DNA from 3 places in the Megamonas hypermegale genome. Region 2 is predicted to be linked to each of the others. Evidence: riboswitches for the same ligand, from Rfam matches in the RefSeq annotation. Region 2 holds a riboswitch; each other region holds the start of a gene.
What was found. Region 2 has a riboswitch for cobalamin ahead of nikB (nickel ABC transporter permease). Riboswitches for the same ligand answer to the same signal wherever they lie in the genome.
Positions count from the first base shown of each region.

Region 1: it holds a riboswitch for cobalamin, as region 2 does, so the genes downstream of both, cbiD (cobalt-precorrin-5B (C(1))-methyltransferase CbiD) here and nikB (nickel ABC transporter permease) in region 2, are expected to answer to the same signal.
Region 3: it holds a riboswitch for cobalamin, as region 2 does, so the genes downstream of both, CKV65_RS09805 (sirohydrochlorin cobaltochelatase) here and nikB (nickel ABC transporter permease) in region 2, are expected to answer to the same signal.

Region 1 covers NZ_LT906446.1:1,629,746-1,640,219, forward strand. The annotation lists gene cbiT (precorrin-6Y C5,15-methyltransferase (decarboxylating) subunit CbiT) at 1-272, opposite strand, end outside; gene cbiE (precorrin-6y C5,15-methyltransferase (decarboxylating) subunit CbiE) at 306-932, opposite strand; gene cbiD (cobalt-precorrin-5B (C(1))-methyltransferase CbiD) at 917-2,023, opposite strand; cobalamin riboswitch at 2,143-2,312, opposite strand; gene CKV65_RS07915 (GNAT family N-acetyltransferase) at 2,362-2,952, opposite strand; gene CKV65_RS07920 (heavy metal translocating P-type ATPase) at 3,145-5,616, shown strand; gene tatA (twin-arginine translocase TatA/TatE family subunit) at 5,711-5,905, shown strand; gene moaC (cyclic pyranopterin monophosphate synthase MoaC) at 5,927-6,409, shown strand; gene CKV65_RS07935 (MOSC domain-containing protein) at 6,413-6,850, shown strand; gene CKV65_RS07940 (MogA/MoaB family molybdenum cofactor biosynthesis protein) at 6,851-7,339, shown strand; gene CKV65_RS07945 (pyridoxamine 5'-phosphate oxidase family protein) at 7,354-7,746, shown strand; gene CKV65_RS07950 (XdhC family protein) at 7,803-8,777, opposite strand; gene yqeB (selenium-dependent molybdenum cofactor biosynthesis protein YqeB) at 8,774-9,577, opposite strand; gene yqeC (selenium cofactor biosynthesis protein YqeC) at 9,640-10,362, opposite strand; gene CKV65_RS07965 (nucleotidyltransferase family protein) at 10,390-10,474, shown strand, end outside.
Region 2 covers NZ_LT906446.1:115,414-125,887, reverse strand. The annotation lists gene nikC (nickel transporter permease) at 1-759, opposite strand, end outside; gene nikB (nickel ABC transporter permease) at 759-1,697, opposite strand; cobalamin riboswitch at 1,943-2,123, opposite strand; gene CKV65_RS00605 (outer membrane protein assembly factor BamE) at 2,261-2,776, opposite strand; gene CKV65_RS00600 (ATP-binding cassette domain-containing protein) at 2,797-3,807, opposite strand; gene CKV65_RS00595 (GTP-binding protein) at 3,818-4,504, opposite strand; gene panD (aspartate 1-decarboxylase) at 4,645-5,028, opposite strand; gene panC (pantoate--beta-alanine ligase) at 5,028-5,882, opposite strand; tRNA gene CKV65_RS00580 (tRNA-Thr) at 6,233-6,308, opposite strand; gene CKV65_RS00575 (LysR family transcriptional regulator) at 6,457-7,338, shown strand; gene CKV65_RS00570 (HAD family hydrolase) at 7,427-8,083, shown strand; gene CKV65_RS00565 (iron-containing alcohol dehydrogenase) at 8,104-9,282, shown strand; gene CKV65_RS00560 (radical SAM protein) at 9,303-10,193, shown strand; gene CKV65_RS00555 (MFS transporter) at 10,247-10,474, opposite strand, start outside.
Region 3 covers NZ_LT906446.1:2,026,951-2,037,424, reverse strand. The annotation lists gene CKV65_RS09815 (MotA/TolQ/ExbB proton channel family protein) at 1-529, shown strand, start outside; gene CKV65_RS09810 (ExbD/TolR family protein) at 529-948, shown strand; cobalamin riboswitch at 1,030-1,217, shown strand; gene CKV65_RS09805 (sirohydrochlorin cobaltochelatase) at 1,485-2,486, shown strand; gene cobI (precorrin-2 C(20)-methyltransferase) at 2,612-3,319, shown strand; gene CKV65_RS09795 (ABC transporter substrate-binding protein) at 3,341-4,297, shown strand; gene CKV65_RS09790 (FecCD family ABC transporter permease) at 4,312-5,331, shown strand; gene CKV65_RS09785 (ABC transporter ATP-binding protein) at 5,333-6,118, shown strand; gene CKV65_RS09780 (ABC transporter ATP-binding protein) at 6,132-6,995, shown strand; gene CKV65_RS09775 (ABC transporter permease) at 6,995-7,735, shown strand; gene CKV65_RS09770 (sensor histidine kinase) at 7,787-9,073, opposite strand; gene CKV65_RS09765 (response regulator transcription factor) at 9,086-9,760, opposite strand; gene CKV65_RS09760 (S-layer homology domain-containing protein) at 10,075-10,474, shown strand, end outside.

The DNA of each region.
Region 1 (10,474 bases), 720 kb from region 2:
ATGACTTCTACATTATTTTCTAATTTAAATTTAGCGATATTTTGATGCAATAAATTAACTGCTAAATCCTTTTTCTCTATAGCGTAAACTTTTCCCTGTGGAGCAAGTAAAGCCGCTTCAATGGATAAAGAGCCTGTGCCAGCGCCAATATCCCAAATGATATCATCTGGTCTAACCTTCGCTTTGCACATCGTCAAAATGCGAATTTCTTCTTTTGTCATCGGCACTTTATCGCGAATAAATTCTTCATCTGCTATTCCTGGTAAATTCAATAATACACCAACTTTCTTTCTATAATTTTTATATCAACCTTCTACTATCATCACGCAATGAGAAGCTATTTCCTTTGTCTGTGCTTCTTCTAAGGATAAACAAGCAATTTTTTCATCGGGATAAGACAATCTTGAACAGATATACGCTCTTGCATTTTTATCCCAACCGCGTTCTATTAAATATTCTGCAATACGCCCTGAATTAAATTTATTATCCGTGAGCATACCGATAATTCGCCCTTTAACGTATACTAAATCTTCATCTTTTGGCACTCTGCCATGAAAACTAAGTAAACTTGCTTCTTGCCATGGAAGTGCTATCTTAGCAAATGCAACTTGCATTGAACTAAGCCCCGGAATGACTTTTATCTGCTCAAGCGAAAAATTCTTTCTCAATGAACTCAGCAAAGAATAATAACCTGGGTCTCCTGACACCATCACAACTACATCATTTTGCTTTAATTCTTCACCGATAAAGTTCATAACTGCTTTGATATCAGCTTTTATAGCAAAAGTCTTTTGACCTTCTCGTGCAAAATCAGCTAAAGCCCTACTGCCACCGACTAATACTTTTGCATTTTCAATAGCTTTTAAAGCTTTTGGCACTACATATTCTCTTGCACCGGGACCAATGCCAGCTACAATTATTTTAAATTCCAACCCAATCTACCACCTATTTGTCTTGCATTATCATCCATACCTAGGATTTCACCTTTTAAAGTCACAATGACAGTGCCAACATTCAGCGCATTAAATACATGTTGTTGACTGCGCAAACTAGCTCTCTGTGCTAATAAATCATAATAACCCTTTTGCTTTAAATTATATTTTTCAATAATTGGCATAGCAGCTTCTGTCGTCTTAACTTTAAAAATTTCTTCTATACCTTCTTTATCCATGCCGAGTAAAGCAGCATATGAAGCTAATATTTCTAATCTCGCATCAGCTATTTTGCTATGTGTATAAAAAATTCCGCCAGAAACTTTTACTAATTTGCCTAAATGACCTAAAAGCAATACGGATTTTATACCTTCATCAGCGGCAAATTCCAACATATGACCGATAAAATTACTCGTTTGAATTAATGCTTTTTGTGGCAATTCTAAACTCTTTGCTATATTTTCGCCTATTTTTCCCGGAACAAATACTATATCATCAAAACCATTTGCCTTTGCTACGGAAATCTGTGGCGTCAAAGAATTTTTAAAGCCTTCTTCGGACATCGGACGCACAATACCTGTCGTTCCAATGATTGAGATGCCACCTTCAATTCCTAATATAGGATTTAAAGTTTTTTTAGCTAATTCCACACCTTTCGGTATTGAAATTGTAATATCACAGCCATAATTTTTTGGCAATAATTCGCGTACAACATTTGTCATCATCTTGCGCGGGCCTGGATTTATTGCAGGCTGTCCCGGTGCTACAGAAAGACCAGGCTGTGTCACCGTGCCAATTCCTAAACCAGCATGAAAATTTATCATTTCACCTTGCGGATTTATTACTACTTCCGTAAACACAGAAGAACCATGTGTAATATCCGGGTCATCGCCACCATCTTTGATGACTTCTGCCTTTGCACCGTGCTCAGTAAATTCTATGTTTTTAATAGGAATATGCAATAGCTCACCACTTAAAGCATATAAATCTACTTCATTTACGATATTGCCTTGTAGCGCTAAGATTGCCGCTTTAGTTCCTGCCGCAGCACATGAACCCGTTGTATAGCCACTTTTCATCTTTTTGTGCATAAAAAAATCTCCCTTAGACAGGAAGATATACTACTCCTACATCAGATTTTACCTCAATGTAAAAATATCTATCCACCTGCCCATCTCTCGTGAGTCTGAAAATCTATAAATAAATTTTCGCGGTGTTTTCCCAACAGGCAAGTCTCCTGACTTAGGTTCTTCGCTGTACTTCGCCTTCCCAAATACAATTCAGTGACATAATTGAAGCAAGCTCCCCTTACAGTGGCGGGACCGTACCGGCTTTCCGGTTTCCTTATTAAGCTAACGCACCTGTCTTTATAAAATTAACATAATAATATTATAGGCATTATCTTTTAATACTGCAACTGATTATTCAATCACCTATTTTTACTGCTATACATATCTAAAATCTCATCAATTTCACTTTTCGGCATATCAGGCAGATAAATAATTTTCCTTGCTGGAATGCAGTGCTTGTTTATCATCTTTTCCATGAAAATCATATCAAGCCATTTTCCAGCTTTATAACCGCATTTTGTAAAATGAGCTATTTTTTTATAACCCATTTTTGTATGAAACATTATGCTTTGCGGATTGGGATACGTTATGCTCGCATATAAATTAGTGATATTTTGTTTTTGCAGTATCGCTTCTAATATTTTATATAATTTTTCACCTAAATGATTGCCTTGAAATTGTTCCATTATATAGATAGAAGTTTCAAGTCCCCAATTATACGCTACTCTCTGTCTAAATGTAGACGCATATACGTAACCTGCAATTTTATCATCGACTATTGCTACGATGTACGGAAATTTACTCAATACATTTTCCATTCTCCGTCTAAATTCATCAATACTTGGTACTTCATACTCATATGTAATATCTGTATTTTTTACATATGGAGCATAAATATTTAACAAATCTTCAGCATCACTTAACTGCGCTAAGCGAAATTTTATATTCATGAATAATTCACCTCAAAAAATTTTTAGCTTTAAATATTCTAAAACGATAAAAGATTTAATTTCAACATCTATTTAAATTTAAAATTATAATTGATATTCATTATTGACATTTAATATACAATAAGATATATTTTAAGTATACCCCTATGGGTATATAAAATTAAAGATAAAATAGGGAAAAGAGGGATTACCATGACTACTTCTGACAGTTGTTCTTTACACGACAAAAATTTAAATACCCATAATCATTCCACACACGAACACCATTGTAATTGTTGTCATCATGAAGATGATAATACACATCACGAAGCAAATTTCCATGAATACCAACAAAAAATTTATAAAATAGATAATATTGATTGTGCTAACTGTGCCGCTAAAATTGAAACTAAACTCAATGAATTACCCGAAATTGAGCATGCTTCATTGACATTTCTGACTAAACAGTTAAAAATCACAGCTAAAAATCCCGATGAATTACTCGATACCATCACTAAAATAGCAAATACTATTGAACCTGGTGTTACTATTACACCATTTCAAAATAATGCTATTCCATCTGGTTATGTAGAAAAAATTTACACGATTGACAATATTGATTGCGCTAATTGTGCCGCTAAAATTGAACACAAATTAAATGAACTGCCAGAAGTTTATAACGCTACATTGACTTTTGCTACAAAGCAATTGAAAATCGTAGCTAAAAATCCCGATGAACTTTTGCCTACTATGCGCAAAATAGCCAATAGTGTAGAACCCGGCACTACTATCACTTTGCGCTCAGAAAATAAAAAATCTATTGATACACAAGATACAAATTTCTTTAATAAAAAAAATATAGCCATTGCTGAAATCATTATCGGCGCAATTTTATTTGTAATCGGTGAATTCACTGATTTAGTTCCCGACAAATTTTCACTTTATCTTTATATCATCGCATATTTAATTCTTGGCTGGAAAATAATAAAAACCGCCATAACTAATCTTTTCCGTGGCAATGTCTTTGATGAAAACTTTTTAATGAGTATCGCTACGCTCGGTGCTTTCGGCATTAAAGAATATCCAGAAGCTGTCGGCGTAATGCTTTTTTATCGCATTGGCGAATATTTTGAAGAACGCGCTACAGAAAAAAGTCGCAGTCAAATTATGGAAGCAGTTGATTTACGACCGGAAACAGTCAATTTAATAAAAGATGATAAAATCATCTCTCTTCCTGCTGAAAAAGTGCAAGTAAATGATATAATTCTCGTTCGCGCTGGTGATAGAATTCCTGTAGATGGAACAGTCATCGAAGGTGAAAGCCGCCTTGATACTTCACCTGTAACGGGCGAGCCAGTCCCTATAAAAATTTCACCAAATAGCCATGTAACTTCTGGCTGTCTAAATATATCTGGCGTCATAAAAATGCGTGTAGATAAAATTCTTTCAGAATCCATGGTTTCTCGCATTTTACAATCGGTTGAAAATGCTGCTGCTAATAAACCTAAAATCGACCGCTTCATAACTCGCTTTGCTCGCATTTACACACCAATCGTCGTCGCTATCGCTGCTATCACTGCCATCATTCCATCACTTATAACGGGCAATTGGGAATACTGGATTTATACAGCATTGACTTTTCTCGTCATCAGTTGTCCATGTGCTCTTGTATTAAGCGTGCCACTCGCATTCTTTTCTGGTATTGGCAGAGGTTCTCGCCAAGGCATATTATTCAAAGGCGGTTTAGCCATTGAAGCGCTCAAAAATATCAAGACAATCGTCATGGATAAAACAGGCACTATCACTGAAGGAAGTTTCAAAGTCAAAGAAATCAATCCTACAGAAAAACATTCCGCTAAAGAATTATTATCCTATTGTGCTAGCGCTGAAAAATTTTCCACACACCCAATCGCCACAAGTATTGTAAATGAAGCTATAAATCAACAAATCACGCTCCAAACAGCACAAGAAAATCAAGAAATCGCTGGTGAAGGTTTAGTCTGCAAAATAAATAATCAAAATATCCTCTGCGGTAATAAGCGCTTGATGAAACGCTTTAATATCGCATTGCCTGATGATATAAAAAATTCTGCTAGCACAGAAATATTCATAGCTATAAATAATGAATATGCTGGCTCTATAATCATTGGAGATACGATAAAAAAAGACGCTAAAACAACTATTCAAAAATTAAAATCTTTAGGCTTAGTAACTGCTATGTTAACGGGAGATAATGAACATACAGCTCATGCCGTAGCTAATGAAGTCGGCATTGATAAAGTTCATGCAAAACTTTTGCCAGATGGTAAATTGGAAAAACTTTCTTCGCTGCGCAGTGAATACGGCAATGTATTTTTTGTCGGTGACGGCATAAATGACGCTCCAATCTTAGCTGGTGCCGATGTTGGCGCAGCTATGGGAAGTGGCGCTGATGCCGCAATCGAAGCCGCTGATGTCGTATTCATGAATTCTAAAGTTCATTCTATCTTACAAGCTATAAATATTTCTCGTGATACGCTCAAAATAGCTTGGCAAAATGTCGTATTTGCCATAGCTGTAAAAGTATTAATCATGGTGCTAGGTCTTGCAGGATATGCTTCCATGTGGGCAGCCGTATTTGCTGATACTGGCGTTGCCATGATATGTATTTTAAACTCAATTAGAATTCTCTATAAAAAATACTAAAAATCCTTAAACTGCTGATTTTCTTATCAGCAGTTTTTTATTTTCATGATATAATTTAATTATGAAAACCATATAAACATAAAGGAGAATTAAAATGTTTGGACTCGGTATTCCTGAACTTATTTTAATTTTAGTGATTGCTCTCGTGATTTTCGGTCCTAAAAAATTGCCAGAAATCAGCAAAGCACTCGGCAAAAGCATTAAAGAATTTAGAAATTCCACTTCAGATATCACAGAAACAGCTAAAACCATAAAAGATGTATCTGATGTTGCAAAAAAATTAAAATAACAATCATTTGAGGTATATATTTTGACAACAAATTTTACTCATTTTAATAATGAAGGAAATGCTATCATGGTAGATGTCAATGACAAAGACATCACAGACCGCATTGCCATTGCTAAAGGCTCTATCAAAGTAAATGAAGATGTCTTTTATGCCATTAAAAATAATACAGCTAAAAAAGGCGATGTCCTAGCTGTCGCTCGCATTGCTGGTATCATGGCGGCAAAAAAAACAAGCGATATAATTCCACTTTGTCATCCGCTTTTTATAACTAAAGCCACTGTCGATTTTGAATTAGATGAAACAAATTTTTTAATAAATGCCATTGTACAAACGAAAGTTAGTGGAAAAACAGGTGTAGAAATGGAAGCACTCCATGCTGTAAGCGTTGCACTTTTAACCATTTATGATATGTGTAAGGCACTTGACCGCTCTATGGAAATATTAAACATCCATTTAGTGCATAAAGAAGGCGGCAAATCTGGAATTTATGATAGAAAGGCGTAATATATGGGAAAAATTTTAGCTGTATGTATCAGTGAAAAAAAAGGAACATTAAAAAAGGCAATACCTGTTGGCGAAATGATAAAAGACTTCGGTTTAAAAAATGATGCTCATGCTGGCAAATGGCATCGCCAAATAAGTTTACTCGCAGTAGAAGCCGTTCGACAATTTTCAAATAAATACGATATGAAAGTACCTGCTGGCGCATTCGGTGAAAATCTCTTAGTTGAAGGCATTGATTTAAAACATTTGCCCGTAGGTACAAAATTAAAATGTAATGATATCTTGCTTGAAATAACACAAATTGGCAAAAAATGTCATTTAGGCTGTAATATTCAAAAACAAACAGGTGAATGTATCATGCCTAATGAAGGTGTTTTTGCTATCGTTTTAAATGGTGGCATTATAAAAGCAAATGATGTGATTACAATAGAAGGTGATTAAATGTTTAAAGCCGCTATTATAACAGCTAGTGATAAAGGTTATAAAGGATTGCGCGAAGATTTAAGTGGCTCTTGCATAAAAAAAATTCTCGAAGAAGCTAATTATGAAGTTGTGTCTATCGATGTTTTGCCCGATGAGAGAAATTTAATTGCCGATAAATTAATAGAACTATCCGATAAAAAAATTCCGCTCATCTTCACTACTGGTGGAACTGGATTTTCTCCACGCGACAATACACCTGAAGCAACCCGCGATATCATTGAAAAAGAAACACCGGGAATTTCTGAAGCAATTCGCGCTTATAGCCTTAAGATAACACCGCGCGCTATGCTCAGTCGCGCTACATCTGGTATCAGAAAACAATCTTTGATAATCAACCTTCCTGGCAGTCCTAAGGCTGTCAAAGAATGTTTAGATTATATACTGCCAACTTTAGACCATGGCTTAAAAATCATGCTTAATCTTGACAGTGAATGTGCTAGAAAGTAATTGGAGGTTTTATCATGCAAGAAGTTTATGAATTTCTAAAATCAGCAAAAACTTATTATTTAGCTACAATAGAAGATGAACAGCCACGCGTACGACCATTTGGCACCATCAACTTATTTGAAGATAAATTGTATATTCAAACTGGCAAGAAAAAAGATGTAGCTAAGCAAATTGCTAAAAATCCTAAAGTAGAACTTTGTGCTATGAAAGACGATACTTGGCTTAGAATTTCTGCTACACTCGTTGAAGATAATCGCCTTAGTGCACAAGAAGATATGTTAAACCATTATCCTACACTAAAAAGCATGTACAAAGCAGGCGATGGTAATACTGTTGTTTATTATTTAAAAGATGCAACTGCTACTTTTGCTTCTTTAACTGGTAAATCAAAAACAGTAACATTCTAATAAAATATAAGTAAAAAGCCTTTCGTCTAAAAAATAATGACAAAAGGCTTTTATTTTTATTGTGCTCGTTTTTGTATGAGCTGTGCTACTATGCTAATTGCTATTTCTGCTGGCGTTTCAGCTTTTATATCAATCCCTATCGGCATCACTATACTTTTTATCTGTGCTTCATCAAAGCCATGTTGTTGTAAATATTTTTCTACATACGCTTTTTTATGTCTACTACCGATTGCACCGATGTAAGCCGGTTTTATTTTCAATAATTGCTCTAATACAATCGTGTCCTTTTCATGTCCACTTGTAATTGCCACTGCAAAATCCGTCTTAGCGATTTTCACCTTAGATGAAAAATCTTCATATTGAGTTATTATAATGTCTCGCGCTTTAGGAAAATATTTTTCATTAGCAAATTCACTGCGCTCTTCTATAACTACATAATCAAATTCTAAATCAGGCAAAAGTTTTGCCACTTCTTGCGCTACATATCCGCCACCAAATAAATACACGGTAGGATTTTGCTTAAATTTTTCTAAATACATCCCACCATCTGCATTTATTTCAAGTGAAGATTTATGTTTTAATTCTTTATCTTCTTTTGCTAAAATGGTGAAATCAAATTCATTCATTTGATTTTTCCAAGCAATTTTCACGATGAATTTTTGTCCGTTTTCTAATAAATTTATCGCTGTTTCAATCTGCGGTAAATCTTTTTTATTTAAATATTGTAACAATACTTTTATCTGTCCACCACAAACCATGCCAATTTGTGCTGCTGTTTTATTATTTAGAGAAAAATCTTCTATTGATGATTTTTTCTGCACTAAATTAACCTTAGCTTTTTCTACTGATAAATGTTCTAAGATGCCCCCGCCAATCGTATCGACAGTCGTTCCATCTTGCAAAATCAACATATGCGCACCTACACCACGCGGTGCAGAGCCTTTTTTCTCCACGATAAGCGCTAACACTACATCTTTTTCTGCTAAAAGTTCTGCTTTTATCTTCTGCCAAAAATTTTTTAATCTAATCATTCTATTTCTCCTGATTTTATTAAACTATACATAACAGCTTCTAAAGCACCACCACCGATGGCTCTTGATTTATCTGAAATAGTGAAGCAATGTGATTTTTCTGCACGTGGGTCAATATCGCCACATTTCATTTTATCTGAAACGACAATACCATCATGAAGCATACCGCGCACAATGCCATCTATTAAAGCATAAATCGGTCTATCTTCTGTATAAGCTACTATATCGCCTTTTTTTACACTATCACCAATTTTAGCCACTGATTTAAATACACCTTCACCATTTGAGCGAATAATTCTCTCTATTGTATAGCCACCAATATTGCCTGGAACACCCGTATTAGCTATCGCTTCACCTTGTTCAATAACTTTGCCCAAGAAATGACCACGTTTCGTTTCTATTACATAATCGCAATCCTTGCCAGCACAAAAACCAGGGCCAACGCCTATTACGACTGGAGCATCATCGATTTTAGTATTGAGGTTTTTCTTTGCCATGATAGCATCAATAATCACATTCGGCTTAAATTCATCTTTAACATCTGCCTGTTCATCAACTATCACAGCAATATCGCCCTTTAACATGACTTCTTGTGCCTGCATGTAATCTTTTACTAAAACACCTTTAATGCCTTCTATTTCTACTTCACCTTCATAAACAGCATTTGAATATGAAACAGTAAGTCTTACTGTAAGCGGTTGAGCGATTTCTGTCATCAACACATTAAAACCTGCTCGTCTAAGGCGCCACGCTATTCCACTTGCTAAATCTCCTGCACCTTTAATTAAAATCTTCTGCATATATATCCTTCTTTCTCTTATATTAAAAATATCGTTTTCAATTCATATCATATTTTATTATACTAAATTTTATGTTTAGTTAGTGCTATCTGTATACCATATTTATTTAAAACAGACGATATTTCCATAGCATATTGCAATAACACTTCATTATCCACTTGATTTAAAATTATATAAAAATCTCTTTTTCCTATATCTTTTTTAGCACCTTTTTCACTAAGCAATATTTTTATCATATCTTTTACACTAAGTTTTTCATCTAAAGATTTAACTAAAAAATCAGCTATGATATCTGCGCGTGATAAATTTTTTATCTCTTGCCCAAGTGATGTCATTCCCACTACATAAACGATTTTATTCGTATTTTCTATATATACAGGTTCATAATCGCGTGGCATTTTAAAAGGCTTTCGCTGTGCTCCATCGGCTTCAATTAAAGTTACATCACTGTAATTTATTATCTTCTTTAAAAAGTCCTCATCAAATGCACCCATTTTTTTGCCTAAATCTGTACCAGCAATCACTGATTTATTTTTCTGCAATGCTTTTTCTATGATTTTTTCATCTTGTACTGTAATTGCTTCTTTTTCTAAAAACATCTTCGTCGTCGTTGTAATTAAAACTCTGTAATTCATATCTTTTAATTCATTTGCCAATGCAAAAATAGTTGAAGTCTTTCCACCTGCTCCAGCAAAAGAGATTATATCTTTTTTCCTAACTTGCAAAAAATCACTCAAACTATTTTGCTTTAATTCACCATCAATATACTGATATAATTTATACATAAAATCATCTCTTTCGTGAGGTTTATCATGTCTAAAAAATCTTTATGTGCCATTATTTTAGCAGCTGGCAACAGTTCTCGTTTCGGTCAAAATAAGTTGCTTTTTCCGATAA
Region 2 (10,474 bases):
AGCGACTACAATAAAAATAGCTATGCCCGGATAAATCATAAGCCATGGCGCTGTCTGAATGTATTGTCGCCCTTCATTGAGCATAAGTCCCCATTCCGGTGTAGGTGGCTGTGCTCCAAAGCCTAAAAAAGAAAGACCTGCAATCTCCATCATCATCGTTCCAATATCCATTGCACCAGTAATCACCACCATTGGCAAAATATTAGGAATAATATGACGTAATAAGATATTCAAAGTCGTTGTCCCATTTACACGAGCTGCCATAATAAAATCATTATTACGCAACTTTATTACAAGACTTCGCACTAAGCGAGCATATTTTGCCCAGCTAACCACAACGAGAGCAAAAATTGTATTGATGATATTCCCGCCTAAAATGCCTGCAATAGCTATTGCGAGTATCACACCTGGAAATGATAACATCATATCGGCAAAACGCATTAAAATAATTTCTACTTTTCCACCAAAATAGCCAGATAAAATCCCTACTATTGAGCCGATTACTGCTGTCAAAATAACTAAACACACCGTCATGAATAATGAAGTCTGTGTACCATAAATAATACGTGAATACGTATCTCGTCCCAGTTTATCTGTGCCTAAAATATGCTCTGCACTAGGCATTTGTAAAACATTTGCTATATTCGATTCATATGGGTCATGTGTCGCTAATATCGGTGCTAAAAATGCAACTATAAATATTGAAATAACTAAAAATGTATAAAAGGAGAATAATTTATTTTTCTTTACAAAATCCATTATTTCAGCTCTCCTTTTTTTAATCTAGGGTCGAGATATGTATACGATAAATCAACTAAAAAATTAATCACTGTATACACAATAGCAATCCATAAAACAAATCCTTCAATTAAAGGATAATCCCTCATAGTAATAGCATATACAGCCATTCTCCCCAAACCTGGCCATGCAAATACCGTTTCAATGACAGCTATACCACCTAATAACCAACCAATGGACATACCCAAAAGCGTAATGAGTGGTAAAATCGCATTAGGCAAGATATGCTTCCAAAGTATTGCACTTTCAGATAAACCTCTTGCTCTAGCTCCAATTACATAATCTTGATTGAGTTCATCTAATATAACAGTGCGAACTTGGCGCGTATATTTCGCTGATTGGTATATAGCGAGAGTCAAAGCTGGAAGCACAATACCGTTTAATGAAATACTAGCTGTCGCTATAGGAAACAATCCTAATTTTAAACCAAAAATATAAAGTAGTATCAATCCTACCCAAAAACTTGGCATAGAAACGCCGATAAATGAAAACACACGCACAATAAAATCTGGTATTTTATTGCGATGTACAGCAGAAAAAATTCCCAATGGTATAGAAATCAACAAAATCAAAATGATTGTTGTGATTGCCAAAAGTACTGTTCCTGCAAAACCCTCCATGAGTTTATCTACTACAGGTTTTTTCCCAGAATACGACATTCCCATATCACCATGCAAAACGCCCCATATCCAATTTCCATACTGCACTAAAAACGGGTCATTAAGCCCCATTTCTTCACGTGTCTGTTCCAAAACTTCCTGCGAAACAATCGTATCAGAGGCTTCTAAAACCATTGCAGCAGGGTCACCTGGTGATAGATATGTCAAACAAAACGTCAAAAAACTAACACCGATTAAAGTAATTATCATCTGTACTAAACGATTTATAAATCGTTTCAAAATAATATCACTCCTTCATTTTTTATTAAAAAATTTTTTTAATCTATCACCTCCAAAAACATAAAAAAGGTCTACTTCAAAATGAGTAGACCTTTCCATAAATGACAACATTATAGTACTACAAAAAATAAAACCCTAACTCCAAAACTGGAATTAGGGAACATATCTTTTATAAATAGACTAATACTATGCCTATTACAAAATTGCCTTCCCATCACTCGCAGGTTCAAACATTATAAATGCTAACGGTAATTATTAAATAGGCAGTTCTCCTGGCTCAGAGTCATCGCTATTCACGCCTTCTCAGGAATATTCCCAATGACATAAATGTGAAATTGCTCGTCTTTACAGTGGCGGGACCGCTTCGGCTTATACCGAATTCCCTATTAAGTCTAATAGATAGACACCTATTCTTTTCACTATTAAATTTTCTAATTATAAAATTAACATTACTTATATCATTTGTCAATAAAAAAATTTTCATTTTTCTTTAAAATATTATTTTACCTTAAATGACAAAAAAATCTGCAATAGTCCATTAATAACTATTGCAGATTTTTATTTTAATAATAATATCCAATGTCTCCAACGACAATCGTATCTATCACATCTTTATCATCAAAGAAAAAATACATCGGCATATTAGGATGGTCTGTACTACTGGATAAATAACACCATGTTGAACCATCTGTTTCTCTAAAACGTTTATCCGGGTCACCGTAGACTTGCCATACTGTATCTTTAGTCATGCCTACTTTTACACCCATATTTGTAGCGATATTATCTTCTGAACATACAATAGCTCTGATACGTCCATTTTCATTCCAACCACCATTGACATAATAAACCATCAGCTCACTATTATACGTTACCTCATTTATGTAAAAATCACCACAATTACGTACAGCAAGATTTGCAGTCGGTCTGCCATATACATAATAGGCTGAATTAATCTGTTGGTCTGGCGTAAGTCCGCCAATATTTAAATAAGAATATGGTACACGTGCTTGAGCTGGCAATACCATGCACAATAAACTGCCTAAAAAAAAGAACACACTAAGCAGTAAATACTTTTTCATCACAAAAAACCTTCTTTGTCTCAAATATTTTCAATCAATTCACCCATGCGCAAACGGCGACGTATATCAAGTAAAATGTTGTCGAGTTTGCGAATTTGGTCAATACAATCTCTTTCTTGTTGTGTTGTTTCAATGATTTTTGCTATGCCACCATTTTTAATGACAATTCGCTTATCAGCTGAAAGTGCCAGTAATGGGTCATGTGTAGACATTATGACGATTTTTTCACTTTTAGCCAAAACTTTTACGGCTTGTTGGCGGTCAATGCCTGCATTTTCTATCTCATCAATTAAGACAATAGGTGAAGAACTGATACATGCAACATCAGCAATCATCAAAGCTCTCGATTGACCACCTGAAAGTTGTGTAACCTTCGTATCAAGCGTGAATTTTTCACCTGCTAATTCATTTGCCATGGCAAAACAACGATTTACAACTTCAGCAAAATCACAATTTCTGCCCATACGAACTTTAGCATGCATAGTGAGAAAATCTTCTACGCTAACATCCATGATAAAATTCATATTTTGAGATAATTGCGCTACAAGTTTTCCATCAAAATTAAAGCGAGCTTCATCATCTAATTCTTTTCTATTTATGAGTATCGTTCGTTTTGTAGGAGTATCTGCCTGTGCTAAGCATTCTATATCTGCTAGCAAACGACTTTTTCCTGAACCAGTAGGGCCGACAATACTGATTATTTCACCTGTATTTATCAAAAGCTTTATATTTTCAGCTTCGCCTTGTTTATTGACGCCACCTAAAATTGTAATATTTTCTATCTTATTTTCATCATGCACATCAATATCTTGCATAGCTGCGATAAATTTCGTCAATTCATCAGCAATATTGTCGCCTTTTATGCCTACTTGCCATAAATCCTCTTCATCGATATCTTCAAAAGCCTTTGCAAATGTCAGATTATCTGGCAAATTCCAAAGACCTGTATTATCCAGATAATCAATTACTTGTGGATATGCTTTTTTTATTTCTCCAATCGTATGTGTCTGCACAAATTCTTTAAAATCCATATGAGCCACCTTATCTAAATTCCATTTTTTTCGTCATACCTAATTGATATTTTTCACCGATGCGCATTTCATCAGTACAATAGGAACAAACAGCTGCTGGTGATGTAAAGCGCAATTTTTTACCAGTTAAATTATCAATATCTTCAATTTTAGCAATACATTTCTTTAACATAAATGTACCTTGCCCTGTAATTCCATTGACAAAAATAATCTGTGCTTTAGGATTTGCCTGATAAACATTGTATAAAAAGACTTCTCGTTCAGCTTGTGAAATTATATCGCCTTTCGTTACGACAATCACATCAGCAAATTTCACCATTGGACCAATTTTGCGCGGTGTTCGTATGCCTGATAAACAATCAATAACGCATACCGCTAAGATACCTTCAATATACGGTGAACAACGATTACAAAGCCCAGCACTTTCAGTTATGAGATAATCAAATCCCTGACTCTTTCCCCAGCTCACACCTTCTTCAATATTGCTTATATAAAAATGGTCTGGACAAAATTTTCCCGATAATCCTATTTGAACTGGGATATCATCTTGTTCGTATATTTGGCGGTCAAAAGTTGTCAGACAATCAAACTTAATTACTCCCGCTTTTTTATCATCTCTACGCAAAACTTCAATTAAACGCAAAATAACAGAAGTTTTCCCTACAGATGGCGGGCCAGCAAAAGTTATCAACTTCACCAAAATCATCTCCTCTGTTTTATTTACACGGAACATATTATAAAACAAAATTTTAATAAAAAATAGGGGCATATATATCAAATGTATACATACCCCTATTTTTAAACTTGTATTATAATTACTTAATTAATTTATATATATCAGCCAATTTCAGCTTCTAATTCTGTACCGCGCACTTTTACTGGGTGATTGCGTTCATCTACCATAACAACTTTTGGCACTAAACTTTCCGCTTCTGCTTTATCCATCATAGCATACGCTATGATGATAACAGTATCACCAACTTGTGCTCTGCGCGCTGCTGCTCCATTTAAACAAATAACACCGCTGCCACGTTTACCAGCAATAGTATATGTTTCTAAACGTTCGCCATTATTATTGTTGACTACTTGTACTCTTTCACCAGGCAAAATGCCAGCCATTTCCAATAAATCTTCATCAATTGTGATACTGCCCATGTATTCAAGATTAGCCTGTGTTACTGTAGCACGATGAATTTTTCCATGAAACATATTGTAAAGCATTATTTATCCTCCAAAATAACATTATCAATTAAACGTGTAGTACCAAATTTAACGGCAAGTGCCAATAAAACTTTACCAGAAATAACTTCATCTACTGGCAAAAGTCCTGGCAATTTATACATTTCTACATAATCGATATCGCTCAAAGGTTCACTTTTAATCATTTGTGTTACAGCATCTACGATTTTTGCTGAATTTCTTTCACCATGTAAAAATAAATCCTGTGCGTGTTTTAAGCTCTTAGATAAAATAAGTGCTGCTTTTTTTTCTTCTGGAGATAAATAAACGTTGCGTGAGCTTTTTGCAAGTCCATCAGCTTCACGTACGATTGGCATAATTCTCAAATTAACATTGAAAAATAAATCATCCACCATACGTTGTAAAACTTGTGTTTGCTGTGCATCTTTTAAACCAAAATACGCTCTATTTGGCATAGTCAAATTAAATAATTTAGTGATTACTGTTGTAACGCCACGGAAGTGAATAGGTCTAGTTCTGCCACACAAAACTTTTGTTATATCGCCTGTTACTTCTACCCAAGTCATATCTTTATTAGGATATAAATCTTCTTTTTTAGGGGCAAAGACAACATCTGCGCCTGCATTTTCTGCAACAGTGCAATCTTTTTCCAAAGTTCTCGGATATGCTGCATAATCTTCATTCGGTCCAAATTGTGTAGGATTTACGAAAACACTTACAATAGTAATATCATTTTCTGCATGAGCAGCTTTGATAAGAGAAGCATGACCTTCATGAAGTGCTCCCATTGTAGGTACTAAACCAATAGACTTTCCATTTTGTTTAAAAGTGGCAACTAAATTTTTTAATTCAGCTACGTTTTGACATAAAATCATTAAAAATCTCTCCTTCGTTTTTTTGTAACAAACGTAAAGAGAATGCCGCAAATTCTTTATAAACTAAAAAAAACGCATTCACAAATGCGTTCATAGTAAAATAAGCTTAATCAATTTGATTAAACTTCATCTTATTTTTAAAGTTTTGCAGCGCATTCGTCTCGGTTATAGTAAATAATCCAAGCGATATTAAAATTATACATAACAAATTTTTAATTAAACTTGATACAGTTCAAATTCATGATACTGTTCACTATTTTGTTTGTTACGTTGCTTATAATATCACATTTAAAATATTATTTCAATAAATAAAAAAAGCCCTTGCATCAAGCAAAGGCTTTATTTTCGACTGGAGCTGGTAACAGGATTTGAACCTGCGACCCACGCATTACGAATGCGTTGCTCTACCAGCTGAGCTATACCAGCAATATAATTTATATTAATTCATAAGAAAAATTTTGTCAATACTTTTTACTGCACGATGGCGGAATTTAGCTTATAATAAATATACTATTCTTTTTAAATATACAATATACACAAATGAAATATACAATAGTTTGAAGGAGCTTTTTACATGGAATTAAATCAATTGGAATATTTTGTGGCTTTAGCCCATATTAAAAATTTTACTAAAGCCGCCAAATCTTTAAATGTTTCTCAACCGGCACTAAGTCGTTCCATAGGTCGTTTGGAAAAAGATTTAAATGTAAAATTATTTACACGTGACAGTCGCAAAGTAGCACTCACACAATACGGTCAAACTTTTTTATCCTATGCTGAAAGAATATTATTAGAACTAGAAACTGCTCATCAAGATATTATGAATATGGCTGAACCAGATAGTGGAGTCGTTAATCTATCATTTATGCATTCACTTGGTGCCTACCTTGTGCCTGATTTAGTAAAGGAATTTCGCAAAATCTACCCTAAAATTCAATTTTCTTTAAGTCAAAATCATTCATTTTTATTATCCAAGCAATTATTTAAAGGTGAATCCGATTTATGTTTATGTAGTGCTCCCATCAATATGTCAGATATTGCTTGGGTTCCTTTACTTACAGAAGAATTATATATCATAGTACCGACTAATCATGCTTTAGCAAAAAAAGATATCATAAGCCTAGAAGAAATTGCTTCTGAACCATTTATCACTTTAAAACCACGTTACGGTTTACGCACTAAGACAGAACAATTATTTGAACTCGCTTCCATTCATCCAAAAATTCGTTTTGAAGGTGATGAAATTGTAACTGTCGCAAGCCTTGTTGCCGCAGGACTTGGTGTTTCTCTTGTACCTAAAATTCCAGGTATGGACCATTTGGATATAAAATTTCTCTCTACTAATAACTTAAAATGTATTCGTGAAATTGGTCTTGCTTGGTATGCTAATAGACCAATGTCTCTTGCAGCTCATCGCTTTCAAAACTTCGTTATCGATAAATTCAGTAAAAAATAATCTTACTTGCTGTTTTAGCTTATAAATGCTATGCTTACTTATTGTAAGAGTTTTTCTTATAATATAAATTAATTGGAGGACCTCCTTAATGAAAGCAGTTATTTTTGATATGGACGGTGTAATTATTGACAGCGAATCCATTCATGCCGATATGAAAATACGTACTTTAACTCATTTCGGTATACCTTGCAGTATGGAAGATTGTGTGGCATATGTTGGGCGTTCAGCCAAAGCATTTTTTACCGATTTTGTCCATCTTGCAACTAAGCCTGTTTCTGTTCAGGAAATGGTCGACTACAAACATAAAATTTATTTAGAATACATTCAAGACAGTAATACAGTATATCCAATTGATGGCATATTGGATTTATTGTATGAACTACACGAAAATAACATTCCAGTAGCACTTGCATCCTCAGCCGACAGAAAAGTAATTAATGCTGTATTAAAAAAATTTGGTTTAAGCGATTGCTTCAAATATATTTTAAGCGGAGCAGAACTTCCAGCAAGTAAACCAAATCCAGCAATTTATGCATTAACAGCTAAAGCACTCGGTTTACCGCCACAAGATTGTGTCGTTATCGAAGATGCTACAGCTGGAATTATTGCCGCAAAAGACGCGGGCACATATTGTATCGCTTACGATAATCCAAATTCTGGCCCACAAGATTTATCCCGAGCTGATATGATAGTAGATTCCATAAATGATATAAGTTTAAACAAGATTTTACAATTACAAAATTAATTATCAAGAGGTAATTATATATGCAAAAATTCACATTTCATTGCCCCACTGAAGTGATTTTCGGCAAAGATAGCGAAAATTGTACCGCTGATTTAATAAAAAAATACAACGGTCATAATGTTTTAATCGTCTTTGGCGGTGGTTCTATAAAAAGAACTGGCTTACTTGATAAAATCATTACACAACTAAAAGAAGCCAGTCTTTTTGTTTCTACACTCGGCGGTGTACAACCAAATCCTCTTGTATCTTTTGTCAATAATGGTGTAAAAAAAGCACTCGCTCAAAATATTGATTTTGTATTGGCAATTGGCGGTGGCTCTGTAATCGATACAGCAAAAGCCATCGCTCACGGTTTACAATACCCAACACACGATATCTGGGATATTTGGACAAAAAAAGTCAAATTAGAAAAAACTACACCATTTGGCAGTATCGTAACCCTTGCCGCTGCTGGTAGCGAAACGAGTGATTCTTCTGTTCTCACCAATGAACAGACAAAACAAAAACGCGGTTTAAGCACGCCATTTAATCGTCCTCGTTTTGCCATCATGAACCCAGAACTAACTTTCACCGCACCAAAAGTGCAAAAGGCTTGCGGTTGTGCTGATATCTTAATGCATACATTAGAAAGATATTTCGCTAAAGAACAAGATAATTACATGACAGATTATATTGCTGAAGGTCTAATGAAAGATGTAATTTACTATGCACCAAAAATGCTAGAAAATCCTCAAGATTATTTATCTCATAGTGAAATAATGTACTGCGGTAGCTTATCCCACAATGATATTACAGGACTCGGTCGCACTAAAGATTTTAGCGTACACAAATTCGGTCATGAATTGAGCGCTAAATTCGATGCTACACATGGTGCTTCCTTAACTACTATGTGGGCATCTTGGGCTAGATACGTATATAAACACGATGTTGAACGCTTCTGTCATTTAGGCAAAGTTTTATTTGACATCTCTGAAACAGGCGAAGACGGTGCTATTAAAACAATAAATACGTTAGAAGAATTTTTCTATCGTTTAGGCTTACCAATCTGTATCAGCCAGCTTACAGGCAAAATCTTAGATGAAACTGAACTAAAATACTTGACCGATATGTGCACAGATAACAACAGTAAAGCAATCGGTACATTCAATCCGCTCAATTATGAAGATGTATATACCATTTTCAAAATGGCTAATCATTAAAAAATAATAAGGTGTTATATATGAATATGCAAAATTGTACACTCTGCCCACGCAATTGCCATGCAGACCGCACAAAACAATACGGTTTTTGTCATGCCAGTAGCGAAGTAGAAGTGGCACTCGTATCTCTTCATAAATGGGAAGAGCCTTGTCTTTCTGGCAAAAATGGTGCAGGTACGGTATTTTTTTCGCATTGCAGTATGAAATGTATCTTTTGCCAAAATCATGAAATTAGCACAGAGGGCAAAGGCTTAAAAGTTTCTATCGAAAGATTAGCAGAAATTTTTCTTGAACAACAGCAACGTAAAGCTCATTGCTTAGAACTTGTAACGCCAACGCATTACGTACCGCAAATAATTAAAGCTCTCGATATAGCTAAACAAAACGGTCTTAATATTCCTGTCGTTTATAATTGCAGTGGCTATGAAAAAGTTGAAACGCTCCAAGCTCTACGCAATTACATTGATGTATTCTTACCTGATTTTAAATATTTTTATAGCGAAACAGCTAAAGAATACTCTAATGCACCCGATTATCCAGAAGTAGCCAAAAAAGTTATTGATAAAATGTATGAACTCGTAGGAAAACCTGTTTTCAAAGATGATATCATGCAAAAAGGTGTGATAATCCGCCATTTAATTTTGCCATGGCAGTATAAAGAAAGCATGCAAATCGTAAAATACATTTGGGAAACATATCACGATGATGTTTATTTGAGTTTGATGAACCAATATACACCGATGTACAAAGCATTATCTCATCCTAAATTAAAACGCAAATTGACAACTTTTGAATATAACAAAGTCGTTGATTTTGCCAGCGATTTAGGTTTTACTAATTGCTATATCCAACAAGGAAAAACAGCCACTAAAGATTTTGTACCAAATTTTAATGGCGAAAATGTCTTATAAAAACAAAAACCAGAATAAGCATGATGTTTATTCTGGTTTTTTATTATTCAATTTTAACTGCGTGAAATATGCGGTCTTTTTTTAATATCCGCCATGATATGCAATAATTTTAAATTAACGAACAAAGCTATGAGCATAAATATTACTCCGCCAAAGCCTACATATGGCATATCTGCTACCATTACAATTAAACTACCACCAGCTGAACCAAGTGCTATACCGATATTAGCCGATATTGGATTTAAACTAGAAGCTAAAGTGAACGCTTCTGGTCGTTCTAA
Region 3 (10,474 bases), 320 kb from region 2:
TGGTGTAGAGAGATTATTTTATTTTTCTAAAGCGGACTCTGGTAGAAAATTTGCCGATAAATTCTACCGTTTAATGGTAAATGACAAAATTGATGAAGCCAAAAATTTAGCAAACAATACTAAAGGAGATTTAGCTGCTTTATTAAGCTTTGCCTTTAACAAAATGCACAACAAGAATATCAACATCATGTTAATGCTTGAAGTTCAATCAGGTATCAGCTTATCTAAATTTAGAGCTCGCCTGTATTATTTAAATGTAATTGTAACTATGGCTCCACTGCTTGGCTTACTAGGTACTATTGTCGGCATGATTTCTGCTTTTAGTATCTTCAATCTCCAAGAAGGTCAAGCTATTGCCATTACAGGTGGCGTCGGTGAAGCTTTGATAGCTACAGCTACAGGTCTTTGTGTTGCTATCATTTCACTAGCCATTCACTCTTATTTCGTACAGCGCATTGACCATATTGTAACTGATATGGAACAAGCCTTCTCACTAATTGAAGGGTTAATTAATAGAGGTGATAAATAATGCGCCTTCGCAACAGACGTTCTTTCCGCAAACCAGAAGTCATGATTATCCCAATGATTGATATCATGTTCTTCTTACTCGTATTTTTCATGCTCAGCACTTTATATATGGTGGATTTAAAAACAATCCCTGTAAATATGCCTAAGGTGGCTAATGCCCAAACACAGACAAATGTCAATTATCTCGTTACCATGAAAGCTGATGGCTCTTTGTACTTAGAAGATAAACCCATTGATGAAGAAACTCTAATTCAAAATGCCAAGGTACAATACAGTCAAAATCCTGATTTTGCAGTTGTCATTCGCGCTGATGAAAGTATTGATTATGGAAAAATAATGGCACTTTTAGATAAATTAAAAGGAGCAGGAATTACAAAATTTGGACTTGCCACTGATACCATAAACGTTTCCCAACAGTAAAATACCTTGACAAAATATGAATAACAATGGTATTGTAAAAAAAGAGATTAAATTAATTATACAATTAGTTTAATTTATAATTTAATATTGAGTGGAACAGGTGTCCATTATTGGACTTAATAGAGAAAGCAGTATAAGCTGCTACGGTCCCGCCGCTGTAGAAGGGAGCAACTTCAAAATTACGTCACTGGGATATTTTTTATATCCTGGGAAGGCTTGAAGACGCTATGAACTTGAGTCAGAAGAACTGCCTGTTTGTCAATCACCGTTATGACCTGCGAGAGATAGGTAGGAGATTTGAAGCTTTATTAAGCAATCCAAAGAACCTTTTAGCGCGCAGAAGGTTCTTTTTTTTTGAACTTTTAACCTAAAAAGACTAAAGCAGGTATTATCGTGATAACTCATTTGAAAACTTATCGTTTGTCATTATTAAAATTAATAAAATCTTTCTATCAACACTCACTCACTCAACAACACAATTAATTTTAATAGACAACTTTAAGTTTTAGTTTGTACAAAGAGAAAGGAACGATAATATGAAATCAAAATGGAAAAGAATGTTAATTGCATCTATGGCTTGTATGGCACTTACAGGCTTTTGCACCACATCATTTGCAGCTTACAGCCTCAATACTGAAGTAAAAGATGCTACACCTGCACTTTTACAAGCATCTCAAATAGGTGTTCGTACTTATAATACAACTGATGCGGATTTACAAAAAGCTCCAAACAAAGATGCTATCTTAGTTATGAGCTTTGGAACTACTTACCCAGAAACACGTGCAAAAACAATCGAAGCTACTGTAAAACAAATTCAAGCAGCTCACCCTGATACAAAAGTAGTGCTTGCTTTTACTTCCCATATCATCATTGACCGCATAAAAGCCAAAGAAGGCATCACTATTCCTACACCAGAAGAAGCTTTAGCTCAATTAAAAGCAGAAGGTTATACTCGCGTAGCCCTTACATCTTTGGATATAATTCCTGGCATGGAATACAATTATAAAACAGCCGTTTATGACATTTATAAAAATCAATTCAAGAAAATGACAATCGGTACACCTTTAATGTATTGGATGGGACAAGAAAACCAACGAGATGACGTAGAAGACACTATGAAAGCTCTCGGCAGTCAAATGCCAAAACTCGGCAAAGATGATGCTGTGCTTATCATGGCTCATGGCACACCAGACCCTGCCAATGCTTATTACGCTGTAATGCAAGACCGTTTAGATGCTCTTTACGGTGGAAAAGTAATGATTTACACTGTTGAAGGTAAACCAAATCTTGAAGACATTATCCCTAAATTAAAAGCACAAAAAATTAAAAACGTAACTATAATGCCATTAATGATGGTAGCAGGCGACCATGCTAACAACGATATGGCAGGCGATGAACCTGACTCACATAAATCAATATTACAGGCAGAAGGTTTCAATGTAACAACATATATTCACGGCTTAGGTGAAAATGCAAATATTCGCCAATTATTTGTAGATAGAGCTAATGAATCTTGGAATGCTCTTGAAGCTGAATAATATTACTAAGCTTGACGCGTTCTATTTTGCAAGTGTAAAATAAATAACGTATCTAAAACAAGTAAAAAAATAAGGTATGTAGTAGATTTTTCCGCTACATACCTTTTTGTACAGGAGGATTTTTTATGGCAGGAACTTTTTATGGTATTGGAGTAGGACCTGGAGACCCAGAATTATTAACAATGAAAGCGATTAAAGCTATTGAAAAAGCTGATGTTTTAATCGCCCCAAAAACAGAAAAAAAAGATGGTAGCGTAGCACTTAGCATTGCAAAACCATATTTAAAAAAAGATATTGAAATAGTTTACCAGGTATTCCCTATGGTCGTTAATTTTGAAACGACTGATGCTTGGCAAAAAAATAAAGAAGAAATCCTTGCATTACTGCAAGCTGGTAAAAATGTCGTATTCTTAACTTTAGGCGACCCAATGTTTTATAGCACATACATCTATGTTTATCGCCTTTTAGCTAAAGAAAAAGACATCAATATTGAAACAATTCCAGGTGTTCCAGCATTTTGTGCTATTGGAAGTAAACTCGGTTATCCACTCGTTGAAGGAAATGATATTATCAGCGTTATTCCAGCAACAGCAGATAAAGAAACTATCGATAAAGCACTTGCTGTATCAAACAATGTTGTAATGATGAAAGTCTACAAAAATTATCCTGAAATCGTAGATGCGTTAACAGATAATGATATGATTGAAAATGCTGTTCTCGTAAGCCGTTGCGGTTTACCAGATGAAGAAGTAATCACTGATTTACCAGCTCAAAAAGATAAAAAACTCAATTATTTATCTACAATCTTGACTAGAAGGAGCAAAAGCGTTTAATAAACGCTTTTAATAGACGTTATGAGAAATATAAAAATATCTCTGGCATGTCTTTTGCTCATCATTAGCATTTGTTTTATATTCACAGGCTGTGGCAATCAAAATGAACAAACAGCACAAAATACTGATAGTTATTTAACTATTACAGATGCTGCTGACAGAGTCGTAACGTTAAATAAAAAACCTGAAAGAATTCTTCCGCTGTCTGCTTCATTTTTGGAACCACTTCATGCTGTAGACGGCAAAATTATTGCCAGAGTATCTGCAAAAACAGGCATTCCAGATGAAGATAAAGATTTACCTGAAGTCGGCAATGTCTACAATATCAATTTAGAAAAAGTTATCGAACAACAACCTGATTTAGTAATTGCCTATAAAGGCATGAATGACAAATTTGTATCGACTTTTGAAGATAATAACATTCCTGTAATCGTACTTGATATGCGCACTTACGAACAAGTTCAACATACAGTCGATATCTTAGGTCAAATTACAGGCAATACTGATAAAGCTCAAAAACTCATAAATGATATGGACAGTAAAATCGCTGCTATAAAAGCGAAAATTCCGCAAGAAAATAAGCGCATCGCTATTTTACACAGTACATCACAAAATGTTACAGTACAATTAGAAAATAGTATTGCTGGTTCTGTTGCCAAAATCTTAGGCTTCACAAATATCGCAGATGGCATAACACCACTTGAAAGCAATCCTACAGCAGCACCATACAGCTTAGAAACACTCGTAGAAAAAAATCCAGAAATAATATTTGTAACAAGTATGGGGAAAATGGAAACGATTAAAGAAGCTATGCTGAAAAATGTAGAGAACAATCCAGCTTGGCAAACACTTCCAGCTGTACAAACGAATAAAGTTTATTTCTTACCTCAAGAGATGTTTTTGTTAAGCCCTGGTATTCATTATCCAGAAGCTGTAGAAACTATGGCAAAACTGGCTTATCCGGATAAATTCAATTAATGGTGGATTAGACTATGCAAAATAAATCAATTAATGAAAATACAAAATTGGGCATAGCAATTGATAAATGGCGAATACTAATGCTAGCAGTATTCGCCATTTTGGCTTTTACAGGCTTTTTATGCAGTATCATGAACGGCGCAGTTGCTATACCTTTTGATGAATTATGGCAAAATGTATCAACCGGTGCAGTTGGTTCTCATCAACAAATATTGATGAACATTCGCCTGCCTCGCACAATTGTAGCAGCACTCGTTGGTATGAATTTAGCCATTTCTGGTGCTATCTTACAGGCGGTAATGAAAAATCCGCTTGCAGACCCACATATTATCGGTATCTCCTCCGGTGCAGGGCTTACCGGTATATTAGTAATCGTATTATTTCCCAATATGGAATATTTAATCACACCAATAGCTTTTGTTGGTGCTATGTTTGCTGCTGTTTGCATCTATGCCCTTGCTTGGAAAAACGGCATTCGTCCATTGCGCATAATTTTAGCAGGTGTCGCAGTTTCTGCATTTTTAGGTGCAGGTATATCAGCTATACTCGTATTGTACAGTGATAGAGTTCATGGTGCACTGATGTGGATGGTCGGCGGTCTTTCCGCACGCTCTTGGCCACATGTAGAAATCATTTTACCATATGCCATCATTGGCTTTATATTAGCCATGATTGGCTCACGCCATTTAAACATATTACAATTAGGCGATGATATAGCTAAAGGTCTCGGTGTAAATATAGAAGCTACTCGCATCATTTTGACAGCAATAGGGGCACTGCTCGCAGCAAGTGCTGTTTCAGTGGCTGGACTACTCGGTTTTGTCGGCCTCATAGTACCTCATACAGCTCGCCTTATAATCGGTTCAGATTACCGTTTTTTAATACCAGCTTCAGCGCTACTCGGAATAGCTGTCGTAACTTATAGCGATACTTTCTCACGCGTGGCTTTTGCGCCAATGGAACTACCAGTCGGAATTTTTATGGCTATACTTGGAGCGCCATTCTTTTTGTTCCTATTAAGAAAGGAGCTTTAATATGCTATCGACACGTGGTTTAACTATCAAAATAAACAATAAAATCATTTTAAATGATATCAACCTCGATTTTAAACCAGGAAAGCGCACTGCTATCATTGGGCCAAATGGTTGCGGTAAATCAACACTTTTAAAAGCTATTTCTGGTTTATCACGAAATTACAAAGGTGATATATTCTTAGATAGCCAAAATATCAAAAATTGGTCGCGAAAAAAAATCGCTAAAAAGATGGCAATACTGCCTCAAGGAGCTACTACACCGAATGATTTAACAGTAAAAGAACTCGTTTCCTATGGTAGATTTCCTTATCGCTCTTTATTTAAAAGCTCTGACAATCAAAACGATAAAGACATCATTGAAAATGCTATGGCTAAAACTAAAGTAGATAAATTTGCATCCCGCCTCGTTTCAACACTTTCTGGTGGAGAACGACAACGCACTTGGATAGCTATGGCACTTGCTCAACAACCACAGATATTACTTTTAGATGAACCGACAACATATCTTGATATCGCTCATCAATTAGAAGTAATGCAGATTGTAACAGAACTAAATAAAAAAGAAAATATGACTATAATAATGGTATTACACGACATCAACCATGCTCGAATGTATGCCGATGATATTGTCATCATCAAAGATAAACAAGTCTTTGCTCAAGGTAGCCCTCAAAACACATTAAATCCCGATAATCTTGCTAACGTATTCGGTGTAAAAGCCGATATTTACCAAAATTGTCAAAACCCGCAAGATAAGATAATTTTTCCAGTAGCACTAACAAAATAAACAAGGTGAATATATGCTAACTATTAATTCTTTAGTAAAAAAATTTCCTACTAAAAACAAAGATGGAAAAATACTTTTAAAAACAGCAGTGGATAATCTCAATTTAAACATCAATAGTGGAGAAATCTTCGGCCTCTTAGGGCCAAATGGTGCTGGCAAAACAACTACTATTCGTATGCTTACCATGTTAACTAAACCTACTAGTGGAAAGATATTATACGATAATAAAGATATCTTCTCCTATGAACAGGAAATAAAAAAATACATTGGTGTTGTTCCTCAACACATAAATTTTGACCAAGATTTAACAGTATGGGAAAATATGGAACTTCACGGAAGATTGCACCATATGCCGACAAAACAACGCCATAAGCGCATCAATGAATTGCTTGAATATGTAGAATTACAAGATAGAATAAATGATAGCGTAAAAAAATTATCTGGCGGTATGAAGCGCCGTTTGCTCATCGTTAGAGCTTTAATGCACAATCCTAAAATTTTATTTTTAGATGAACCGACCGTCGCATTAGACCCACAAGTTCGCCGCCGTATATGGGATTTAATTCGCCGTCTCCCCAAAGATGGGGTGACTGTCGTTTTAACCACCCATTATATTGAAGAAGCTGAAAATTTATGTAATCGTGTTGCCATTTTAAATAAAGGAAAATTAATCAAACTTGACACCCCTACTGAACTTTGTCATCAACTCGGTAAATACGTCGTTGAGTGGGATGGAGAAAATAGCCGTGAATATAAATTTTTTAATTCTCGCCAAGAATGCGCACAATTCGCTTCTACACTTGATACGAGTACCACTATTCGCCATAGTAATTTAGAAGATGTCTTCGTCGAACTGACAGGAAGGACGGTTAATTGATGTTATACGATATTTGGACTGTTTTTTGGCGTGATTGGGTTGTTTTAAAACATCGCATGATAAAATTCATCTTAAGCCGTATGGTAGCACCTATTTTATATATGGTAGCCTTTGGATGGGGGCTCGGTCGTGCTATAAATACTAGTACAGGGGGTTCATATCTTGATTTTCTCGTACCAGGTATTTTAGCACTAAATTCAATGAATATCGCTTTTAATAGTTTAACCCCTGTTCATGCTGAAAAAGTTTATCATAAATCACTCGAAGAATATTTTATTGCGCCTATAAAACCCCTTGCTTTTGTAGCAGGCAAAGTTTTAGCTGCTGTCTTGCGCGGTATGATATCTTCCGCTATAATCATCATTTTAGCTTACCTATTTGGGGCAAAACTTACTATTACACCTTTATTTTTAATAGTATTAATTATAAATTGTATAATTTTTGCTCAAATTGGTTTTTATGCTGCAATGACCGTACAGACATTTGAAGATATGTCTCGATTTAATACGTATATTTTACTTCCTATGTCTTTTCTTTGCGGTACATTTTTTAATACTGATAAACTCCCTGCACTCTTGCAATATTTTATTGAATGTTTACCCCTAACCCATACGAGCACCCTACTCCGTTCCATAACACATGGACAATCTCCGTCAATTTCATCTATAGGGGTATTGATTTTTTATATGATTATATTGTTTATCCTCTGTAATCACATTCTAAAAAAAATAAAAAACTAAATATAAAAAAGGCACTATTTATATTTAAATTTATAAATAGTGCCTTTTATTTTATATCTTTAAAATCAAATTAAAACAAGAACCGACAGTTTCTTCACTTTCAACTGTAATTTTTCCATTATTTTTTTCTGCCAATATTTTAGCTATGGATAAACCCAATCCATTGCCGTAATCTGTATGAGATTTCTCAGCTCGATAAAAACGCTCAAAAATATGTGGTAAATCTTCTTTAGAAATTCCTTTTCCGTTATCTATAACAGATATTATAACTTCTTGTTTTTGCTTTTGTACTTTAATATTAATTCTTCCATTCTCCGCTGTGTATTTAATAGCGTTATCAATCAAAATAGCTAATATTTGTTCAATATGCAATTTATCCGCATAAATAGAAATATCATCTATCAAATTTAAATTGATTTTAATATTTTTCCTATCAGCTAATAAGAAAAATTTATTGTATAATTTAGTCAATACATCATTTAATGAAAATAAATTTTTGTTTACTTTTAGCGTTTTATTATCATTTCTTGCCGTTATAAGCAAATTATCTATCAATTTTTTCATCCGCAAAGCTTCATCATTAATATCCCCCATCACATCCCGTGAAAATGGCGATAATTTATTATCATCATCTAATTTTAAGACTTCAAGTCCTGAAATTATGATGCTAAGCGGTGTTCTAAGCTCATGTGATGCATTTGCCACAAATTGCTTTTGTTGCTCAAACGATTGTACAACAGGTTCCATAGCCTTGTTTGCCATTCTATAAGCAACATAACGAATAAAAAATCTTGCCAATAAATTAAATAATATTAAATAACAAAAAATACGTACCTGCTCACGTGCCCAATGTGTTGCTTCAATACCGACATAAACTTCACCTAAAAATTTTTGTTGCTCTATCAAAGGATACCTCATTGTCGTAAATAATTTCAAATGGCGATTATCTACTAATTCAAATTTAAAATACACTTTATCATATTCTAATAAATCTTGTGAAATCGCTTTTTCCATAAAACTTTTGCTCCACTCTAGTGTATTGTGTTCAAATACCACATCATGTCTAATATCGAAACCATACACAAAAATTCTAGCAAAATAACCTTCATCTTCAGTAGTGAGTTCTTCTTTAATAGATAAATTTTTCAATCCATTATCATTTAATTTATAAAATAAATCTTCACTTTCTTCTATTGCCAACATTTCTATATGAGAAAGTTGCTCTTTGTACGACATATAAAAACTCGTTACATAAATTGAAAGAGATATCGCCATAAGCAATATACTAGTAAAAAAAGTATAATCTTTAACTATTTTTTGTTTAAATTCTAAAAACATAAATTCAATCCGTTAATCCATTTTAAATTTATAGCCAATACCACGTATTGTATGAATACAATCGTTCGCTTCTATTTTAGATAGCTTTTGACGAATAGCCTTTATCGTGACATCTAATGTATTTGAACTTACTTCCGTATCATATCCCCAAATTTTATCCATAATTTGCTCACGCGGTAAAACACAATCTATATTACGTACAAATAATTCCATTATTTGACATTCTCTTGGACTTAATATAGTTTTTTTATCCTTATAACGTAAATTTGCACTAGAACAATTAAGCTCTAAATCTTTATATTTTATTATATCGCTATAAAAAGTCTTATCAATTCTTCGTGATAAAGCTCTAAGTCTTGCCAGTAGCTCTGGAAATTCAAAGGGCTTTGCTAAATAATCATCAGCACCACTATCTAAGCCTTCTATTCTATCATCTAAAGTATCTCTAGCAGTAAGCATTAATATTGCTATCTGTTTATTTGTCTGTCTAAGTGTACGACAGACTTCAATACCATCTTTTATTGGCATCATCCAATCCAATATCACAATATCATAATCAGATAAGTTAGCATAATCTAACGCTTCTTGTCCATCATATACACAATCAACAATATAATTTTCTTTTTTCAATAAGAATTCTAACATTTTTGATAGACGTTTATCATCTTCTGCCAATAAAATTCGCATATAAATCCCTCTCTATTGTAATTATAATAATATCCTCCAATTTTATTATATCATCATGTTTCTCTTTACAAAAACTCATTTTTCCTTTACAAAAACTCATTTTTCCTTTACAAAAACAAATAATTTTATATTTTTTTTACAAAAAATTAAATATCTATTTACTATAACTTCATAATTATTTTTTATAGTTTTTTTATAATAAAATCCGTTGATGTACAAATGATTAATCTATTAAAGGTAACAAGGATTCTTTAATATGAACATTTGCACATGACATAGTTATTATCTATATTATATTCGGAGGTTATTATTTCATGTCTAAAAAAACTCTTATCTCTGCTATAACAGCTGCTCTTGTAGTCGGTGCAGCAAGCACAACATTTGCCGCTAGCAATCCATTTAGTGATGTTCCTGCTGATAGCTGGGCATATGACGCAGTATCTACACTTGCTGCTGATGGTGTAATCGATGGCTATCCAGATGGTACATACAAAGGTCAAAATACAATGACTCGCTATGAAATGGCTCAAATTGTGGCACGTGCTATGGCTAAAACAGATATCGAAAAAGCAGATAAAGCTCTCGTTGATAAATTAGCCGCTGAATTTGCAGAAGAACTTGATAATCTTGGCGTACGCGTAGCTGACCTTGAAAAGAAAAGCGATAATGTCGTTTGGAAAGGCAAAGTCAAATATAAATACGTTGATGAAAATC